4 regions of the Cupriavidus sp. Agwp_2 genome follow, and region 1 is predicted to be linked to each of the others. Evidence: predicted binding sites of a transcription regulator. Region 1 holds the regulator's gene; each other region holds the start of a gene.
The links. Region 1 encodes FNR, which switches genes on or off when oxygen is low (the NO sensors DNR and NnrR bind a similar motif). Its sites were predicted from a motif close to TTGATNNNNATCAA; they were not measured.

Region 1 (5,184 bases):
TGGTGCGCGGGATGACCGTGTCTTCGTTGTCGTACTGCTCGGAAATCACGAAGCGGAACAGGTCCTCGCTGCTGGACGCGGCCTTGTCGGCGCCGCCCTGGCCCTTGCGCTGGCCTTGCGGCCTGGCACCATCCTTGCGGCGGCCCTGCGGCTGGCGGCCGGCAGCGCCCTGCCCCTCGACCGGCGCGGCAGGCTTGACGCCACGCGGGCTGGGCTTACGCTTGCGGCCCGCCTGTTCACCCTTGTCTGCCTTCTCGGCTCTTTCGGCCTTCTCGGTCCTTTCAGCCCGTTCAGCCCGTTCAGCCTTGTGCGCCTTGTCCACCGGAGCCTGCGCCGGCTGGCCGCCATCGCCCTGCGCCGGCTTGCGCTTGCCGCGGCCACGCTGGGCACCGCGCCCGCCGGCCGCCGCCGGCGCGGCGGCCGCTTCCGCGGCGTCGCCGGGCGTACCGGCCTCGGCGCCTTCGGCGCGACCGGCATCGCGGTCTTGCGCCGCCTGGCGGCGGGACGCCACCAGGTTCCTCAGCCCACGGCGCAGCCCCTTGCGGCGGGGCGCGGCTTCGCTGCCCGATCCGGGTTCTGCGGCGCCGGAATCGGCGGGTGCGCCCGCGTTGCGGGCGTCTTGCTCAACGGAATCAGACAAGGTATTCACTATCGGATGTTGCATGTTGTTCAGTTCGGCACGCGCTCGTCGTGCTCGCTCGGGTGCGGCGGGGCGCTGTCTTCCAACAGCTCTCCCCGCGCCCCGTCCGGATCGGATTCGGCCGGGTCGGCAGGTTCGTTCGGTTCGCCTTCGGCGCCCATTTCCTCAGCCCCATGCTGGTGCGGCTGCAGGTCGAATCCGTTGGCGATTTCGCCGTTTGTGGATGCCTGGCCGGCGTCCGTGACTTCGGGCTCGCCGGCGGCGGATGCTTCGCCCCCCGCCGGCTCGGCAAACGCCTCTTCATCGGCGCTACCGGGCTTGCCTGCCGCCAGCGCCTCGAAATCGATGGCCTGCTGATCCAGCAGCGTTGCCTGCGCCTGCGCCTGGGCATCTTCAAGCGGCGGCAACTCGTCCAGCGTGCGCAGCCCGAGGTCGTCCAGGAAGGCCTTGGTGGTGGCATACAGGGCCGGCCGGCCCGGCACGTCGCGGTGGCCGATCACCTCGATCCAGCTACGGTCTTCCAGCTTCTTAATGACTTCCGTACTAACCGTCACGCCGCGGATTTCCTCGATATCGCCGCGCGTCACCGGCTGGCGATAAGCGATGATCGCCAGCGTCTCCATCACGGCGCGCGAATATTTCGGCGGCTTTTCAGGATTCAGGCGGTCGAGGTATTCGCGCATTTCGGGGCGGCTCTGGAAGCGCCAGCCGCTGGCCAGCGACACTAGCTCCACGCCGCGCGGGCGCCAGTCCTGGCGCAACTCCTCCAGCAGCACGCGGACGGTGTCCGCGCCGACATCGTCGGCGAACAGCCGTCGCAGATCATTGACGCGCAAAGGTTCCTGCGCGCAGATCAGCGCCGTCTCGAGGACGATCTTCGCCTCTTGGGTATTCATGTTGATGGTGTGCAGCCTGTCTTTGCACCTGCTCCCGGACGGATCCGGGGCACCGGAGATTTTGGATACAGCGACGCCAATGCCATCGCCATCTCATTGCGCAGCTCACCCGGATACCTGCTGCATCCAAGCCGTGCACTTCCATTCTTTGCATCGAGTTGCCGGGTCACTCCGGCAGGAGATCGTTCGCATGCCGCCATGGGCCGGTCAGCGAACCTCTTGCGTGGCACATCCGAAAACCGGACGCTGCTGTCGGCGAACTGAACGCCTCGGACGCAAGAAAAACGGGTATCGGGAGCAAGGCCGGCATCTCCAACACCGCAGTGCCAGCCGGGCTTTGATCTTTTGAACCGGATGGACCGCGGGCCGGGCCGGGCATCGAACCACCAACGCTTCCCGCCGCCGTGGGCGTGCCTTCTGGTAGGAAGGCCGCTTGGCGCTGCTCGCCGTTGCTTACAAAACACCGCGCGATACCGCAATGTTGGCGATTGTATGGCATTCCCGCCCTTGCCCGCAACCATCATTCGCTGCGCCGCGCGCCCCATGCGCCTCAAAAGACCAGGCAGAAACCCTGCTCTGCCAGCGAATGTGGCAGCAACACCGCGCGCGCCAGGCCAAGGGCCCCGAACGCCATGACCGCCACGCCCGCGCCCACCCGCACCGCGCGCTGCCGCGACAGGCTGCGCAGGTAGCCGGACAGCCCCGACAGCACCATCAGGTTGGGCAGCGTGCCGACGCCGAACACGCCCATCACCAGTGCGCCGGAACCGGCATTGCCGGCGAGCAGCGCAAGCGTCAGCGCACCATAGACCATGCCGCACGGCACCAGCCCCCAGGCCAGTCCAACCCCGTAGCGCCTGGCAAGGCCCCCATGCGCACGCACGAACGCGGGCATGTTGCCGCCTAGCCGGCCCAACTGCCGCGCCACGCCACTGCCAGCCCGCGCCGCCAGCCGCTCCAGCCATGCCACGGTAAAGGCATTGCCGCGCAGCAGGCGCCAGCCCGACCACAGCAGCATCGCGCTGCCGGCACCGAACAGCCAGCGCTGCAACGGCAGGTAATCCTGCTTCCACGCGCCGGCGCCGATCGCGCCCAGTAGCGCGCCTAGCATCATGTAGGTCGAAATCCTGCCCAGGTGCATTGCCAGCAACTCGCCGACCCAGGCAGCACGGCTGCGCACGAAGGTCATGGCCGCAACGCTGCCACGTGGTTGTTCGACTGCCAGCGCGATGCCGCCACACATTGCTGCACAGTGCACGCCGCCCAGCAATGCCAGCATAAAAACGCTAATTAGCACACCAAATGTCAAATCTGGCTCCCTGCCGCATCACATCGCACGGTAAAATGTCCTGATCGCGCCCTCGCATCCAATCTTGCAGGTTCCAATTGCTTACCTCCATTCCAATCACCGAAATGTCGCCCCGTTGCTCCACATGCGCGATGGGGCAACTGTGCCTTCCGGTTGGCATGTCCCAGCAAGACCTTACCAAGATGGACACGCTGGTGCAGGAACGCATCCGGGTCCATAAGGGTGAGACCTTGTATCGCATGGGCGATCCCCTCACCGCGGTTTATGCCGTTCGCTTCGGCACGCTCAAGACGCACGTCACGACCGAAGACGGCCGTTCACAGATTACCGGTTTCCATCTGCCAGGCGAGATCGTCGGACTCGACGGCCTGGGGGAAATGCAGCATGCCTCTGACGCGACCGCGCTGGAAGATACCGAAGTCTGCGTAGTCCGCCTTGGTGACCTCCAGACCCTGTCCGCAGACCTGCCTTCGCTGCAGCACCAGTTCCTGCGGCTGATGGGCAAGGAAATCACGCACGACCAGCTGATGCTGGTGACACTCGGCTCGATGCGCGCCGAAGAGCGCCTGGCCGCGTTCCTGATCAACCTGTCGGAGCGCCTTTCGGCACGCGGGTACTCGTCGACCGAATTCGTGATGCGCATGAGCCGCGAGGAAATCGGCAGCTACCTGGGCCTGAAACTGGAAACCGTCAGCCGCCTGTTCTCGCGCTTCGCTGAAGCCGGCCTGATTCAGATTCGCCAGCGCCACGTGAAGCTGGTGGATCTCGCCGGCATCAAGCAGCTCTACAGCCGCAGCTGCTGACCCTTTCCCACACCACACCACACCACACCGCATTGCGCTTGCGCCGCACAGGGCGGCGCAAGCATCCCCCTTCACTCCAGCTCGTCGGTATCGCTAAGTCGCGTCGGCATCGTGTACAGCGTCAGCCCGCTGGACAGCGCGCAGAATATCCACGCCAGCAGGAAGCTCATCGTATAGATCGATTCGCGCGACGCCTCGATCGGATGCCCGAAGAACTTCAGGTCGCCGGGATCCACGACCGAGAACACCGTCGCGGTGGCGAAGCCCGCCATCAGGAACCCCGGCCACAAGACCCACATCAGCCAGCGCAACCTCATGGCTGCCTCGCTGCGCTCGGCTGAGGCCGCACTGCCTCCGCCTTCTCGACCACCAGTCCATGACGCGCCGCGCCCTGCACCGGCATGTCAGGATGCGACGACGCAAGCCAGATGGTGACGCCGCACGCCACCATCGCGACCAGCGGGCCGCTCATCAACAGCCACGGCCACGGCTCTTTCCACCACGGATTGCCTTGCTGATTCATCATGCCCCCTTAAGTTCTGCACCGAGCGCCTGGCGTCACAGGTCGCGCGGCACGATAAAGCTGGTGGTTTGCCGGATCTCGGCGCTGCCCCGCTCAGTTGCTTCGCTGGTCACCGTCACGCTGATCTTGTGCGTGCCTTGCGCGGCGTATTCGATCGGCACGCGTATGCGGATCGGCAACAGCCGGTTCGACGTCGGCGCCAGCGACTCGGCCTGCTTGTCGTATTCGACCGTCAGGTTTTTCAACTCGTCGCTGTCGGCTCGCACGCTGATGTGCATCGGCCCTTCAGTCGTGTTGATCAGCTGCAGGCGATAGACGTTCTCGATCCAGCGGCCCTCGACTTCCCGGCCCAACGCGCCGCGGTCGCGGATGATGTCCACCTTCAGCGGCGTGCGCAGCGCGATCGAAGCGACGAAGCCCGCAAGCAGCGCAACCCACACCACCGAATAGATGATGACACGCGGGCGCATCAAGCGCTTGCGCGACGCTGCCGCCGACAGCGCCTTGCGCATGGCATTTTCCGACGTGTACCGGATCAGGCCGCGCGGATAGGACATCTTGTCCATGACCTGGTTGCAGGCGTCGATGCAGGCACCGCAGCCGATGCATTCATACTGCAGGCCGTCGCGGATGTCGATGCCGGTCGGGCACACCTGGACGCAAATGCTGCAGTTGACGCAATCGCCCAGGCCCGCCTGGCGATGATCGGTCTTGCGCGAACGGCTGCCACGCGGCTCGCCCCGGCCGATGTCGTAGGTAACGACATAGGTGTCGCGGTCGACCATCACGCTCTGGAAACGCGCGTACGGGCACATGTACTTGCATACCTGCTCGCGCATGAAGCCCGCGTTGCCCCAGGTGGCAAACGCGTAGAACAGCATCCAGAACGTCTGCCACGGGCCCAGCGACAAACTCGCCAGCTCGCCGCCAAGTTCACGAATCGGCGCGAAGTAGCCGATGAAGGTGAACCCAGTCCACAGGGCGATCAGTACCCACAGGAAGTGCTTGGTGGC
Region 2 (5,184 bases), on a different replicon from region 1:
ATAAGATGTTCAGTGCCGAGATCGTCAGGGAATCGCGCCAGATGATGCTGTTGGGCAACATGTCCGCCGAGCAACGCGTGGCGGCATTCCTGTTGAATGTCTCGGCACGCTACCGCGAGCGGGGCTATTCGGCCACGTCCTTTGTGCTGCGCATGACGCGTGAGGACATCGGCAGCTTCCTCGGCATGACCCTGGAAACCGTGAGCCGAATCTTGTCTAAGTTCCAACAGGAAGGGCTGCTCACCGTGCAGGGCAAGACCATCGAGTTGCTCAACCTGGACGCCCTCGATGCTCGCTAGCAGCGTCATACCCCGGCAAGGCATGACGTGAACGATCCCAGTTTTGATCCCGTAATTTCCGGCCGACACGGCGATGTCGTGGCCGCCGCCGCGTCCCGCGAAGTTGGGGCGCTGGTGTTCCGGCCGCTCGAGATCGATACGTGGCAGGAGCATGTCATCTACATGCATCCGGATTGCCCCATCTGCCGCGCCGAGGGCTTTTCCGCGCAGGCGCGCGTGCGCGTGCAGATCGGCGACAGGTCGTTGATCGCCACGCTGACGCTGCTGGGCGCGCCGCTGTTGAGCATGGGCGAAGCGAGCCTGTCGGTGAGCGCGGCACGGACGCTGGCGGCACGCGCCGGCGATGTCGTGCATGTCACCCATGCGCCCGCGCTGGAGTCGGTGCAGGCACTGCGTGCCAAGATCTATGGCTGCCACCTGGACAGCGTCCAGCTCGACGGCATCATCGGCGACATCAGTGCAGGGCGGTACGCCGACGTGCATATTGCCGCATTCCTCACCGCTTGCGCGGACGGTCGCATGAGCCTGCGCGAGACCGTCGACCTGACCCGGGCCATGGTCCGGTCCGGCCAGCGCCTGAGCTGGGACCGCGCGGTGATTGCGGACAAGCATTGCGTTGGCGGGCTGCCGGGCAATCGCACCACGCCGATCGTGGTGGCCATTGCGGCAGCGGCAGGGCTGCTGCTGCCCAAGACCTCGTCGCGCGCGATCACTTCGCCCGCCGGCACCGCCGATACGATGGAAGCCCTGACCCGCGTGACGCTGGATGCGGCGGAACTGCGGCGCGTGGTGGAGCAGGTCGGGGCGGCGCTGGTGTGGGGCGGCGGCGCGCTGAGCCTGAGTCCCGCGGACGACGTGCTGATCCGCGTGGAGCGCGCCCTGGATATCGACAGCGATGCTCAGTTGGTGGCCTCTATCCTGTCGAAGAAGATTGCCGCCGGCTCCACCCATGTGCTGATCGACGTGCCGGTTGGACTGACGGCGAAGATCCGCGACGACAGCGAACTGGAGCGCCTGCATATCGCCATGACCAAAGTCGCGGACGCTTTCGGATTGAAAATCCGGATTCTGCGCACCGACGGCTCGCAGCCGGTGGGCCGGGGCGTCGGGCCCGCGCTCGAGGCGCTCGACGTGCTGGCGGTGTTGCAGTGCCAGCCAACGGCGCCCGCCGACCTGCGCGAACGCTCGCTGCTGTTGACGGGCGAGCTCCTGGAATTCTGCGGCGCGATACCGGTCGGACAGGGACGGCCGCAGGCCAGCAGTCTGCTCGACAGCGGTGCCGCCTGGGCCCGGTTCCAGGCGATTTGTGAAGCGCAAGGGGGGCTGCGCACCCCGGGGCAAGCGGTGTTCCGGCGCGACGTGCTCGCAGCTCGCAGCGGCATCGTGACCTCCATCGACAACCGGCACGTCGCGCGCGCGGCGAAGCTGGCCGGGGCTCCGCGCCGGCAGGTGGCCGGGCTGGAGCTGCATGTCCTCGCCGGCGACGAGGTTGTAGCCGGCGCTCCGCTCTGTACGCTGCATGCCCAGGCGTCCGGTGAACTGGACTATGCGTTCAGCTACGCCCTGGCGCATGACCTTTTCCGCATCGAATAGCCCGCCACACCCGGCCCTCCCGCCCAGCGGAGCGCCTTGCCACCATCCACGAAGCCTTCCTGAACATCACCTGTTGCATCCTTTGCTGGCGGCATCTCAGAAAGTTATTCTGTTAGGCCCGCTTAGGGCTTCGTTGACTGGCATCAACCCGCATGTGCTTGCGACCGCTACTTTGGAAAGAACCAGCCGGAGCCGAGGTCGCCATGTACCGCCGCATTCTCCTAGCCATCGATGGCAGCCGCTCGTCCTTAAATGCCCTGGAGCAAGCCGTGTCCATGGCGTTGGCGACCCACGCCGAGGTCAGTGCAATGTTCGTCGTCGACGACAGCGACCTGTTCTTCGAGATCAGGCCGGGTTACCGGCCCTGGCTGATGGCTGACATCATTGCCTATGGCAAGCAGGTGCTGGCACGCGCCGGCGAGCGCCTGAGTGCCGCCGGCGTGCGCTGGAGCAGCAGGTTGGCCGAGACGCCTGGCACCCCTGCGAAGGTTGCCGAAGCGATCGTCGTGGAAGCGGACCACTGGAGTGCAGACCTGATCGTCATGGGCACACATGGCCATCGCGGCTTGCGGCGCATGGTGCTGGGCTCGGTCTCGGAGCACGTCGTCAGCAAGACGGTTCGCCCCGTACTGCTCGTTAGGCAGCAGTCGGGCAACGATACGCCCTGACCGTTCGGTTCCAGTCCGCGGACACCCAACAATTCGTTCGGAGTAACGCAAATGCAGGTTTCAAGAAGCCTTGGCGTCGGCCTGTCGTCGCTGGCGATTGCCGTTGCGGCGGTCGGTTGCGCCGCTCGCGCTACGCCCGCTGGCGCTGACGTGCAGATCATGGAGCAGCACGGCGTCTCCTACGTTTCGGGTGGAGACGATGACGCTGGCTTTCAAAGCATGCTGGCCATCGCCGCGCGTTTCAATGTACGGCTGACGATGGTGGATGCCGGGCGCGGCAACCCGCTGGACGGTGCCACGGTGGTCGTGGCCAGCCAGGAGGGTCGCGCCGTGCTGCAAACTACCGCCAGCGGGCCGCTGTTCTACATGCGACTCAAGCCAGGTACCTATCGGGTCGCGGTGAGCTACCAAGGGCGGAACCAGATGCGCGACATCGTCGTCGCTGGCGAGCCGCTCGACATGACGTTCCGGCTGCAGGTCAATACGCTCGAGGACGACTGGCTGCTCTGCGGCACAACACCCTGTCCGCGTCGCTGAGCCCGCAGCCTGACAGTGTCGCCGCGGGCCGAAAACGCGCAAGTTCGCGGCGGTTCAGGACGCCTCGAAAGAGGAGCGACCGAGCCGCAAGAAGCGCTCACGTCTGGTTCGGGGACAACCAGGCGGGACGCTCGGCGTGGGCAGGCCTGGAGTCCGCGAACCGCAACGCCTGCACGAAGTCATCGATCTCGGCGGCGGTATCGCCGCTCAGCACGTCTCGTTCGAGCAGCACGAGTGCCGGCGCGGGTGTCTTTCCCGTGAGTTTGCCTATCTCCGCCTCTGCCTGGAAGCCCCCGAGCGATGCCATGACACAGATTGCCGACACGCGCGCGGCTAGCGGCGGCTTGGCGACGCTGGCGGCCAGAAAGCTGCGCATCGGGGCCGCCAGCCTGCCCATCCATACCGGTGCCAGGACCACGATATGCTCGCAGCGATCGAGGGTCGGGCCGTCGTAGCGGTACTCGACCTGGCGGTGAAAGAGGTTATCGATAACGGACCGGATGTCGCCAAGGATCCCGGCGCGGCTTTTCACGTCGGCGACCTCGGCCAGTGGCCATCCGGTCCGCGCGGCAACGGCCTCTGCCACCTGGCGTACGGTGCCGGTGCGGGAGTAATAAACAATTGCGGTTTGGGTCATCACGGGGCTCCGGTCAAGTTGGCAGCGGACGTCGCTGCTTCTGCAGCGTAGGTCTTGCGTGGCGGCCGCCATTGATGCGTATCAACTGGGACATATGCCCGCCCGCCGCGGCGGTTGGAGCATCGTGCAGCGGCTTTGACACGTATCAACAGCAGTTGCGCCGGTTGCTCTACGCTGCATTAGACAAGTCCAGACCCGAGCCACCACAGACTCCTATCACCGGAGAAGCCGCTATGTACCAGCGCATCCTTGTCGCCATGGACGGCGGCGCCGCATCGGAGCTTGCCCTGGAACAGGCCATGATCATCGCGCTCGCCGCCAACGCGGAAGTGGAGGTGGTCCATGTGGTCGATGACCGCAGCCCGTTCCTGGATGTCAGCAACCTGGATCCGGTGAGATTGATAGAGGACCTCACGACGGCGGGCGAAAGCGTCCTCGCGGCTGCCGCCAGCAGGCTTGCCGCGGCGGGCATTCGCCACGTAACGCGGCTGCTGGGCAAGCCGATGGCCGAGGGCGACGTTGCTACCACGATCGCGGCCGAAGCCAATGGCTGGGACGCCGATCTCGTTGTGATGGGTACGCACGGCCGCCGGGGAGTGCGGCGACTCGTCATGGGCAGCGTCGCGCGAAGCGTGATCACCCTCGCCGTCGCGCCCGTCCTGCTTGTTCGCGCCGAGGAGGCGTAGCAGGCGAACAGACTTTGGAGGGCATTACCCCAGAGAGCTATGCATAAAATCGACTTTGCCGGCGAGATGCCGGGTTATTGCCCGACCGGACCAAGCCTGCAGTGTGCCGCGAAGGTGGACGGCTTGCCAGCAACCTATAAGATCACTGCCGAGGCGCTTGAGGATCATTTCGGCGCGCGCTCGTACCGCAGTGAAGATTTGCTGCCGGCATTCATGAGCAACCGCAACGACATTGAACGCGTTGCGGGAGCGCTGTTCGAGATGACAGGTGAGCAGCACATCGTGCTGCACAGCGGTCATGTCCGCTTCGCGGTGTGAAGCGCACGTGGTGGCCGGCGGCGGCCGGTGCGCGCCCCACAGGAGGTCACCCATGAAAAATCGCTTGCAGTCATGCACCCCGGCAAGACGGCCAGGATGGCGCAGGCTTGCCGCCTGCGCGTTGGTGCCGTTATGCGCAGCGTGTAGCGCCGTACCGGACCCGTTGCGGCCACCGAAGCCGCGCACGCTCGCGTTGGCGTCAGGCGGCCCGGTGCAACCCGTACCTGATGTGCCCGCCAATGGCCTCTCATGCTCGCCTGGCCGCCCCGCTCAGTCGTAGCGCAGGTCAATGCCAACCGGCGCTCGCTCTATGGGAATCATAGTGGCGCGCACCAGAGCGGTAGTGGTGGTGCCAGCGGTATCGCCTATGGCGCGGACAGGAAGGTGGCTTGATGCACGACAAATCCGGGGCGGGGTGGCGATATAGATTTAAGCAAAGCCCCGTT
Region 3 (5,184 bases), 1.4 Mb from region 1:
TGTATGAGCGACGTCCACAACGAACACCACGAACACGAGTCTCCCATCAAAACGCCCAAGCAGCTGATCGCTGTGGTGATCGCGGCTTTCCTGGTGCCGATCATCGTGATCGCCCTGCTGGTCAACTTTGTCGGACACGGCTCTACGGAAAGTGCCGGCGCGGTCACAACCGCAGAAGCCGTCAACGACCGCATCAAGCCGGTCGCGTCGCTCGAAATCAAGGATCCCAACGCACCGCGCGTGTTCAAGACCGGCGAGCAGGTCTACAAGGAAATCTGCGCGGCCTGCCACGCCACCGGCGCGGCGGGTGCGCCCAAGTACGGTACTGCCGGCGACTGGACCGCGCGCATCGGCCAGGGCTTCAACGGCCTGATGAAGTCGGTAATGGCCGGCAAGGGCGCAATGCCGCCGCGCGCCGGCAGCACCCCTGACGACTACACCGATTACGAACTGGCCCGCGCCGTGGTCTACATGGCAGACGCCGGTGGCGCCAAGTTCCCCGAACCGCCGGCACCGGCTGCCGCTGCCCCGACGACCGCTGCGGCGCCGGACGCCGCTGCCGCCCCGGCTGCTGCCGCTGCACCTGCCCCGGCCGCACCCGCTGCTGCGGCTCCGGCAGCCGCTGCCGCGGCGCCAGCTGCGGCGCCCGCCGCTGCGTCGGCAGACGTCGGCAAGAAGGTCTATGACCAGGTCTGCGCCGCCTGCCACGCCGCCGGCGTGGCCGGTGCGCCCAAGTTTGGCGACAAGGCCGCCTGGGCACCGCGCCTGAAGGAAGGCATGGACGCAGTCCACAACTACGCACTGAAGGGCAAGGGCGTGATGCCGCCCAAGGGTGGTTACGCCGGCCCGGACGCCGACGTGATCGCCGCGTCGGACTACATGGCCAACGCCGCCAAGTAAGAGACAGCTGCGCTGCAAACAAAAACGCCCGCGAAATTCGCGGGCGTTTTTTTATGCCTGGCGGCGCTTACACGACGCGCGAGTAGCGGGCCCGCGGCACGAAGCGGATCGGTTGCGCGCCGTCGTTGGCGGCCTGGGGGGTATCGTGGCCCTCGGGCCCGGCGAGCGCGGCGCGGGCGGCATCGTCGCGCAGGTAGCGGTCGAACACCATCGCCACGCGCCGGACCAGCAGCCGGCCAAGCGGCGTGACCGTGATGCGGGCGGGCTCGATCTGCACCAGGCCGTCGACTGCCAGGGTGGCAAGTTCGGCCAGTTCCGGCGCGAAGTCGGCGCCGAAATCGATGCCGTGGCGCCGCTCCAGCGCCGGGATTTCCAGCACGCCGTTGCACATCAGCGCGCCGATCAGTTCGCGCCGCAGGTGATCGTCGGCCGTCATGGCCACGCCGCGCACCAGCGGCAGGCGGCCCTGGTCGAGCGCGCCATAGTACTCGTCCAGCGTCCGCGCGTTCTGCACGTAGCGCCCCGCCACCGCGCCGATCGCGGAGATGCCGAGGCCGAGCTGGTCGTAGCCGGCGTGCGTGGAATAGCCCTGGAAGTTGCGCTGCAGCCGGCCTTCGCGCTGCGCCACGGCGAGGTCGTCGTCGGGCAGCGCGAAGTGGTCCATGCCGATGTAGACGTAGCCCTCGGCGGTCAGGCGTTCGATGGTGGAAACCAGGATGTCGAGTTTCTCGCCCGCCGGCGGCAGCGCGCTTTCGTCGATGCGCCGCTGCGGCTTGAACACATGCGGCAGGTGCGCGTAGCTGTAAACCGATAGGCGGTCGGGCCGCAGCGCCAGCACCTGGTCGATGGTGCGGCCAAAGCGCGCGGCGGTCTGGTGCGGCAGGCCATAGATCAGGTCGAGGCTGACCGAGCGGAAGCCGAGCCGGCGCGCGGCGTCGATCACGGCACGGGTCTCTTCGTAGGACTGGATCCGGTGGATGGCCTGCTGCACCTCAGGATCGAAATCCTGCACGCCCAGGCTGACGCGGTTGAAGCCCAGCTCGGCCAGCAGCGCCATGCGCGCGTCATCGACCCGGCGCGGATCGATCTCGATCGAATGCTCGCCATCGGGCGGCAGTTCGAAATGCTGGTGCAGCAGCGCCATCACGCGGCGCATTTCGTCGGGATCCAGGAAGGTTGGCGTGCCGCCGCCCCAGTGCGACTGGAGCACGCGCCGGCGCGTACCGAGCCGCGCGGCGAGCAGCGCCATCTCGCGGCCCAGGTAGGTGACGTAGCGCGCGCTGCGGCCGTGGTCGCGCGTGATGATCTTGTTGCAGCCGCAGTAGTAGCAGATGTTCTCGCAGAACGGGATATGCAGGTACAGCGACAGCGGCGCGGGCGCATCGGCGCGGCACGCGGCCAGTGCGTCGTGGTACAGCGACAGATCCGGGCTGTTGTGGAAGCGGTCTGCGGTAGGGTAGGAGGTGTAGCGCGGGCCGTTGCCGTCGATGCGGCCGGCGAGTGCACGAAAGTCCGACAGCGCGCGGCGGTCGGGCGCAGGGGTAGTCATGGCAAGCGGATTCATGGGGGCGCGGGGGAACGGTATTTGACAGCCCATGCTAGGACCGCACGCGGCGCGTTGCGTTGACCGTGGTCAAGCGCAACGCTGGCCGGTGCGCGCAGCGTGGGCGCCGCACGTCACACGGCGGTCATACGTGGCGGATACGCTGCGCGCCGGCGCCACTTGCGCCCGCTTCCCTTCTGCGCCATGCCGATCCCGGATTCCCTGCCCAACCTTATGCCGTACCTACCGCTGCGCCGACGCCTGCTGGCGGCCGGTGCTGCCGCCCTGGCGCTGCCCGCTGCACCGCTGCTGGCCCAGTCCACGGCGCGCCGCACCGTGGTGGTCGGCCACCTGATCGACCGCGGCGGCGCGCAGGCCGATCTGGCGCGCGACTACCTGGCCGGCGCCAAGGTGCTGTTCGACGCGGCCAACGCCGCCAATGGCCAGGTACGCATCGTCCACGTGGTGCGTGACGCCGATCCCGATCCGCGCCGCGCGCTGGCGCAGGCCTTGGCGCTGGCCGACAGCGAACGCGCGGAACTGCTGTTCGGCGCCGGCGACCGCATCCTGCCGGCGCTGGCGTCATCGGCCGAGCTGGCCCGGCGCGGCGTGCAGATCGTCGCGCCGCTGTCGGGCCTGGCGCTGGCGGGGGACAACGTCTGGTTCACTCGCGCCGACTACCAGGCCGAACTCGACGCAGCGGTGCGCCAGCTGCGCAGCTATGGCCTGAGCGCGATCGCGCTGGCGGTGGCGCCCGACTTCGCCACGCAGTCGCTGGCCCGGCTGGAGGCGCAGACCGGCACCCGCGCGGTGCCGCTCGATCCCAGAGCCGATCCCGGCGGCGACGCCGCGGCACGGCGCATTGCCGCTGCCCGCCCCGGCGCCGTGATCGTTGCGGGCGATACGCTGGCTTATGCCGGACTGGGCCGCGCGCTGGCGGCACAGGGCTGGTATGGCTTCCTGGTCGGGCTGTCGTCGGTCAGCGCCACGGCTGCGCGCGAGATACTGGGCTCCGGCTACGCCGGCGGCATGGTGCTGACCCAGGTCGCGCCTGGTCCGCAGCAGGCCACGCTGCGCGTGGTCAGGGAACACGTGGCGCGCATGAAGCAATACCTGGACGAGCCGCCGTCGCCGGCGACGCTGGCCGGCTATATCGGTGCCGCATGGCTGGCTCGGGCGCTGGCGGGCATGCGCACCAGCGGCGCCCCGGAGCTGCGCCGCGCACTGCAGGGCCGTGTCGACGTGGGGGACTTTACGCTCGACTTCAGCCACGGGCAGCGCGGCTCGCAGTACGTCACGTTGGCAGTGTCAGGCGCGCGGTAGCGACAGGCGCGCGCGCAGGCCGCCTTCCGGGCGGTTGGACAGGATCAGCTCGCCGCCATGCCGTGCGGCGATGTCGGCGGCGATCGACAGGCCCATGCCGACCCCGCCGGTGGCGCGGCTGCGCGACGATTCGAGCCGGTAGAACGGCTCCATCACGCGTGCCAGCTGGTCTTCCGGGATGCCGGGGCCGTCGTCGCAGATATCGATCAGCACCCGTGCCGGGCTGTCGGTCAGCACGATGCTGGCCGCGCCGCCATAGCGCCGCGCATTCTCGACCAGGTTGACGACCGCGCGCCGCAGCTCGGACGGCCACGCCAGCAGTGGCTGCGCCTGGCCGCTGAGCGCGACCTCGTGGCCGGTATCGGCGGCGTCGTCCACCACCGCCTGCAGCAGCGCCAGCACGTCCACGCGCTGGCGCGGGCCGCTGGCTTCGTCGCGGTCACGCAGGTAATAGAGGGTGGCGTCGATCAGGCCGTTCATTTCGGCGAGATCCTGGCGCAGGCGGTAGCGCACCTCGCCCGCGTCGATGCGTTCGAGACGCAGGCTCATGCGCGTCAGCGGCGTGCGCAGGTCGTGCGAGACCGCGGCGAGGAAGCGCGATTGCTGGGCGAGTTGGGTGCGGATGCGCTGCTGCATGAGGTTCAGCGCCTGTGCGGCCGCCCGGGCTTCGGCGGGGCCGCCGGTCTCGTCCAGCGGCGGCGCGTGTACGTCCTGCGCCAGCCGCCCCGCGCCGCTGGCCAGCTGCTGCACCGGCCGCGCCAGCAGCCGTGCGCCGACCCATGCCGCCGCCACCATTGCCGCCACCTGGATCACCATGCCGAGGTGCGGCGGCCACGGCCAGCGCGGCGGCGGGCGATGCTGCGGAGCGCCCTGCCCTGCGGGTCGGCCTGGCGCGCCCTCGGGCGGTGGCCCCCGGTGCCAGGCTTCAGGCGGCGGCGGACCATCCGGCCCCCTCGGACCGTCACGCAGCGCGCGTTCCATGCCGGGCCGCGGAAACAGGTTTTCGATGACCGTCATGCCGAGCAGGTGGACGGCCAGCATGATCGTGGCCATCACCACGAACAGCCGCAGGAACATCGAGTCGTAGCGCGCCAGGCGCCCGTTGCCGGGCATCGGGCTCATCCTTCCAGCGTGGCGGTGAAGACGTAGCCTTCGCCGCGCACGGTGCGGATCAACGCGGGGTCGCGCGGGTCGTCGCGCAGTTTCTGGCGCAGCCGCGAGACCAGCAGGTCGATGCTGCGGTCGAACACGTCGAGCCCGCGCCCGCGCGCCTGGTTGATCAGCAGCTCGCGGTCAAGCACGCGGTTGGGCTGCTCGACAAAGGCCAGCAGCAGGCGGAATTCCGCATTGGACAGCGGCACCACCACCTCGTCCCGGTCGACCAGCTGGCGCAGCGTGGTGTTCAGGCGCCAGTCGCC
Region 4 (5,184 bases), 1.3 Mb from region 1:
CAGCGGCAGCGACAGCAGCACGACCGCGACCGTGGCGCCCATGCCCAGCCAGGCGCGCTGCCTTGCTGTCTTGAGCAGTTCCTCCTGCGGAATGGCCGCGAGCAGGTACAGCGGCTTGCCGCCCGTGGGCGTCAACAGGTCGATGGTGGTGTACCAGGCCTCGTCGCCGGCGTGCATCAGTTCCTGCCGGCCGGAAGGGGCGCCGCGCGCGCCGATGCGTGCCGCGAGCCGGGTCAGGATGGGAATGCCGAAATCGCCTGGCATGACGAGCAATTCCGTGCGGATGGTGTCGGGGGCGGAGGCGGAATCCGGAAATTTGCGATCGATCGCGACGATGCGTCCGCTGCTATCGAGCAAGGCCAGCAACGAGCGCGGCATGGTCGTCTTGCGCGCCAGCATGCTGCCCAGCGAGTCCAGGCGGAAGTCGCCGCCCACCACGGCATCGCGGCGGGGGGTGGGAATGGCCACCGTGGCCCCGGAATCGTTGTCGGAAAAGAACAGGTAGGGTTCGGTCCTGACCAGGCCGCCGCTGGACATGGCGTCCTGGTACCAGGGCCGCCGGCGCGGGTCGAATTTGCTGGCGAAATCGTGATCGTCGACGCTGCGCAGGATGCCGAGACCAGCATCGAGGAAGTCGAGCCGGCCACGGCTTTGTGCGTTGCCGCCCCGCTCGACACTGCGCAAGACATAGGCGGCCTGCCCGGGTGCCTTGAACAGCGCCCGGTCGGCGTCGCCGCGCAGTGCCCGGATATAGAAAAAGCTGCCGTCGGCATAGCCGAGAAAAAGCGACTGCAGCACCGGCGAGGTGTCCAGCGCGTCACGCAGCAAGGCCAGCCGCGCCAGCCGCGCGTCGACCGTGGAGGCCTCGGCCAGCGAACTGTGGCTGACCAGCTTGATGGCCATCTGCGCCGGCACGATCAGCTCGTTCACTTCGTCGAGCGTTTCCCGGCTGATGCGGTGGATGGCGTCGGAGGCAGCGGACTCCAGTGCCGTCTTGGTCATGAAGAAGTTGATGCCGCAAGTCAGCGCACCAACTGCCAGGACCAGCGACCCGAACAGCAGCCACAGGTGGACGTGAAGCGGGAAACTCTTGCGCGCTTGCATAGGCACCTCCCTCGGCAGGGTGTTGCACGGCGCGTAGCGGCGGCCGCCGCGTTACCTTGGCGGCCGTCCTGCGTGTAGCCCAACGTCCAGTTTCGAATGCGCGAGGGTGATCGTCAAGGCGCGCCTGGGGCGGCGCGGCGGCGCGGGGGATCAGCCGCCGATATTCAGCAGTGCCAGCACGCCAAGCACCACGAAGATCGCCGCGGCGATCTTGTGCACCAGCGCGATCGGCATCTTGTTGGCAAACTTGTCGCCCAGCAGCACGGCCGGCGCATTGGCGATCATCATGCCGAAGGTCGTGCCGGCCACCACCGCGACCACCGCATCGCTGAAGCGCGCTGCCAGCGCCACCGTGGCGATCTGCGTCTTGTCGCCCATCTCGGCGAAGAAGAAGGCAACGATGGTGGTGGCCAGGATGCCTAGCGCTCCCTTGACCGGCTTGGCCTGTTCGGCCTCGTCGAGCTTGTCGGGAATCAGCATCCATGCACCCATTGCGATAAAGCCCAGGCCCAGGATCCAGCGCAGCAGGCTTTCGCCGACCACATGCGTGATCCAGCCGCCGAGCGCGCCGGCAAAGCCGTGGTTGACGAGCGTGGCGATCAGGATGCCAAGGATGATGGGAAGGGGCTTGCGATAGCGCGCGGCCAGCACCAGCGACAGCAGTTGCGTCTTGTCGCCCATTTCAGCGAGCGCGACGATGCCTGTGGAGACGAGGAAGGCTTCCATGTTTTTTTGTGGGATAACCGGGCCGCAATGCATCGCGAGATGCCAATGACGCACACCTTTCCCGGCCCGGCCAGAAAGGTATGGTCATCGGTCTCGCCAGGCATGGACGCTGCCTGGGCCAGTCTGGCCAGGCGGGTCCGGAGCTGCGCACGCCATAACCGCAAGCGGTCAAGTCTGTTGACGTACGCCCCTGTCCCCCGGAGTCCGCATTGCGCGGCGCGGTGAGAGCAGGGCGGCTACTCCCCAATGGAAGCGCTAATTATAACCGTGGCGGCGGTGGGTCGTCCACCGCCGCCACGCGGGTGTGGCGCTCAGGCCGGTACCGGCGCGTTGTCGCTGGTCTGGCGGCCGCGGAAGTCGGTCCAGCACAGTGCCTTGAAGTCGTACAGCTTGCAGCGGCGCACGGTGTCGAAATACCAGCGCCAGGAGAAGTTCTCGACGATGATGCGGCCCGGCAGTGCATGCTCCAGCAGCGCCTGGGCGCGCTTGAGGCGGTACAGCGGCACGCTCATGTCAACGTGGTGCGCGGTGTGCTCCATGATGTGGTGCAGCGCGGAGCCAATGCCATGGCGGAAGCGCAGGTGCACGGTGGTCGAGACGAACGGCTGCGCCTTGGCCCACATGGTCTTGGTGTCGTACCACGCCACGCTGGCATGGGTATGGTGCACGTACAGCACAAAGCCCACGGTCACATTCCACACCAGGAAGGGCAGCACGAAGCCGGCGCCGACCAGCATCCAGGCCGACTGGCCCGTAGCAAGGGCCACTGCCACCAGCCCGCCGATCCAGGCCACGCCGAAGGCCGCCACCAGCAGGCAATCGCGAACGAAGACCGGGCGGCGCGTTGCCATTTGCCGCTTGCTGGGGAAAAACAGCTTGCTCCACCAGATCTCGACCAGGTAGTACAGGCCCGGGCCGAAGCCAGTGCGGTAGATGCGCTCCATCGCACGGCGCCAGCGCGGCAGCGCGTTGAATTCTTCCAGCGAATAGGGCGCCCAGACGAAGTCGAAGCCCTTCAGGTTGGTGTAGCCGTGGTGGACCACGTTATGGCCGACTTCCCACAGGCTGTAGGGCGTCAGTGACGGCAGGAAGGTCAGCCGGCCCAGCCATTTGTTCAGGCCGCGGCGCGGCGTCAGGCTCTGGTGGCAGGCATCGTGGCCGATGATGAACAGGCGCGCGATCACCAGCCCGGCCAGCACGCCCAACGCCAGCTTGGCGGCCCAGTGCGGGGCCAGCACCACGCCGGCCAGCACGGCGGCGAACAGCAGGTAGTCGAAGGCGAACAGCGCCAGCGCGCGCGGCGTGCTGCGCGCGCCCAACGGGATCAGCCAGCCGCGGATGATCTTGCGCGACGGAAAATGCGCATCCGGGGCGATCGGCTCTGGCAACGGCAGCCGGCCCGGCTTGGCGGACTGCCGGGCATGCGGGGCATGCTCGGGATGCGCTGCGGGCGCTGAGGGCGCTGATGGGATTGCGGTCATGCGGAACCTTCTGGTTTTGCGGTCGGATGGTGTCAGCCGTGCGGCGACGCATGCCGGCCATGGCGAAACCGTAAGGTTAGAAGGCTTTGCCGGTGGGGTTCTTGACGGGCGTCAATCCGGAGGGATGCGCTAAGCGGTAGAAGCGCGCCCGCCGCGCAGGGGCGGGCGCCATGATGTGGGATGTAATGGCAATATGTGACGGATCAGGCAGCGGCGCGCGCCGGCTCACCCATGATGTAGACGCTGTCGATCACGCGGTCGTCGCCCAGCATGGCAAAGGCGAACAGCTCTTCTTCCAGCGTCTCGGAGCGGTTGCTGCGGCGGGCGATCAGCGGCGTGGCCTTGGGATCGAGCACGACGAAGTCAGCCTCGCAGCCTTCGCTGAAGCTGCCGACGCGGGCGGTCCAGCCCAGCGCCTCGGCGGCGGCGCGCGTGGCCAGGTAGAACATGCGCAGCGCGGTCAGGTAGTAGCCGCCCATGCGTGCGACCTTGTGCGCGGCGTTCATGGTGCGGAACATCGAGAACGAGGTGCCGCCGCCGACGTCGGTCGCCAGCGTCACGTTCAGGCGGTTGGCGTCGGACTGGTGGAAGTCATAGAAGCCGCTGCCCAGGAACAGGTTGGAGGTGGGGCAGTGCGCCACCGCGGCGCCGCTGTCGGCCAGCCGGCGGCGGTCGTCCTGGTCCAGGTAGATGGCGTGGCCGTACATCGCGCCGGGGCGCAGCAGGCCGTAGCGGTCGTAGACGTCCAGGTAGCTGCGGGAATCCGGGAACAGCTCGGCGACCCATTTCACTTCGTCGCGGTTCTCGGCCACGTGGGTCTGGATAAAGGCGTCGGGATAGGCGCGCGCCAGTTCGCCGCAGGCGGCCAGCTGCGCTTCAGTCGAGGTCGGCGCGAAACGCGGCGTGATGGCGTACGACAGGCGGCCCTTGTTATGCCAGCGCGACAGCAGGTCGGCCGAGTCCTTCGCGCCGGTTTCGGCGGTATCGCGCAGGAATTCGGGGCAGTTGCGGTCCATCATCACCTTGCCGGTGACCATGCGCAGGTTGCGCGCCTCGCTTTCGGCAAAGAGCGCGTCGGCCGAAGCCTTGTGCACCGTGCTCCAGACCACCGCGCTTGTGGTGCCGTTGCGCAGCAGTTCTTCGGTAAAGAAGCCGGCCACGCCGCGCGCGTATTCGGGATCGGCGAAGCGGCGCTCTTCCGGGAAGGTGTAGGTGTCGAGCCAGTGCAGCAGGCCCGGCGACGGCGACGCGATCATGTCGGTCTGCGGGTAGTGCACGTGGGTGTCGATAAAGCCAGGCACGATCAGCTTGCCGCGGTGGTCGACGATCTCGGCGCCGGCCGGGATGCGTTCAACGAGCTTCGCATACTCGCCGGCCGCGGCGATGCGGCCGTCGGTGACGATCAGCACCCCATCGTCCCAATACTGGTACGCATCCTCATGGAACTGCGGGTCGCGCAGGAAATGCAGCACGCGGCCGCGGATGGCACGGGTGGTGGATTCAGTCGTGGGGGTGGTCGTCATCGTTTGTCTCTTGTCGCCGGCCCGCGCGTGAATACGCGGCGGGTCGGGCTATTGCATGCGCCGTTCAGGCCGTGGGGGCCGTCGCGGGCGGGGATTTGGGCCTGGCCGACCAGAAGTGGTCGACTTCGGCCAGGAACTCGGCCTTCTGCTGGTCGGACAGGAAGGCCGCTTCAAAGCTGTTGCGCGCCAGCTTGTGTGCGTCGGACTCGTCCAGCGGCAGCGCGTCGAAGGTGGCTTCCCAGTTGGCGTTCATGTAGCCGCCAAAGTAGGCCGGATCGTCCGAATGCAGCGTGATCGCCACGCCCGCATCCAGCATGCGCTTGAGCGGGTGGTCGCGCAGGTCGGGGTAG

Region 2: a site for FNR is predicted at 2,026-2,039, ahead of LPA45_RS32390 (universal stress protein). Genes of this name have one in related genera too.
Region 3: a site for FNR is predicted at 2,524-2,537, ahead of hemN (oxygen-independent coproporphyrinogen III oxidase). Genes of this name have one in related genera too.
Region 4: a site for FNR is predicted at 3,413-3,426, ahead of LPA45_RS04575 (fatty acid desaturase). Genes of this name have one in related genera too.

The regions. Positions count from the first base shown of each region.
Region 1 is NZ_CP088083.1:2,248,587-2,253,770, forward strand. It holds gene rluB (23S rRNA pseudouridine(2605) synthase RluB) at 1-664, opposite strand, end outside; gene scpB (SMC-Scp complex subunit ScpB) at 670-1,536, opposite strand; gene LPA45_RS10575 (sulfite exporter TauE/SafE family protein) at 2,087-2,845, opposite strand; gene fnr (fumarate/nitrate reduction transcriptional regulator Fnr) at 2,923-3,648, shown strand; gene LPA45_RS10585 (hypothetical protein) at 3,720-3,965, opposite strand; gene LPA45_RS10590 (FixH family protein) at 3,962-4,171, opposite strand; gene ccoG (cytochrome c oxidase accessory protein CcoG) at 4,207-5,184, opposite strand, start outside.
Region 2 is NZ_CP088085.1:449,653-454,836, reverse strand. It holds gene LPA45_RS32405 (helix-turn-helix domain-containing protein) at 1-299, shown strand, start outside; gene LPA45_RS32400 (thymidine phosphorylase family protein) at 378-1,892, shown strand; gene LPA45_RS32390 (universal stress protein) at 2,096-2,560, shown strand; gene LPA45_RS32385 (carboxypeptidase regulatory-like domain-containing protein) at 2,612-3,097, shown strand; gene LPA45_RS32380 (flavodoxin family protein) at 3,195-3,734, opposite strand; gene LPA45_RS32375 (universal stress protein) at 3,968-4,420, shown strand; gene LPA45_RS32370 (DUF1488 domain-containing protein) at 4,460-4,738, shown strand.
Region 3 is NZ_CP088083.1:3,640,864-3,646,047, forward strand. It holds gene LPA45_RS17115 (cytochrome c5 family protein) at 4-900, shown strand; gene hemN (oxygen-independent coproporphyrinogen III oxidase) at 968-2,449, opposite strand; gene LPA45_RS17125 (ABC transporter substrate-binding protein) at 2,678-3,766, shown strand; gene LPA45_RS17130 (sensor histidine kinase) at 3,752-4,879, opposite strand; gene LPA45_RS17135 (response regulator) at 4,885-5,184, opposite strand, start outside.
Region 4 is NZ_CP088083.1:980,171-985,354, forward strand. It holds gene LPA45_RS04565 (HD domain-containing phosphohydrolase) at 1-1,104, opposite strand, end outside; gene LPA45_RS04570 (TMEM165/GDT1 family protein) at 1,255-1,830, opposite strand; yybP-ykoY riboswitch at 1,895-2,091, opposite strand; gene LPA45_RS04575 (fatty acid desaturase) at 2,142-3,311, opposite strand; gene guaD (guanine deaminase) at 3,515-4,834, opposite strand; gene LPA45_RS04585 (adenosine deaminase) at 4,899-5,184, opposite strand, start outside.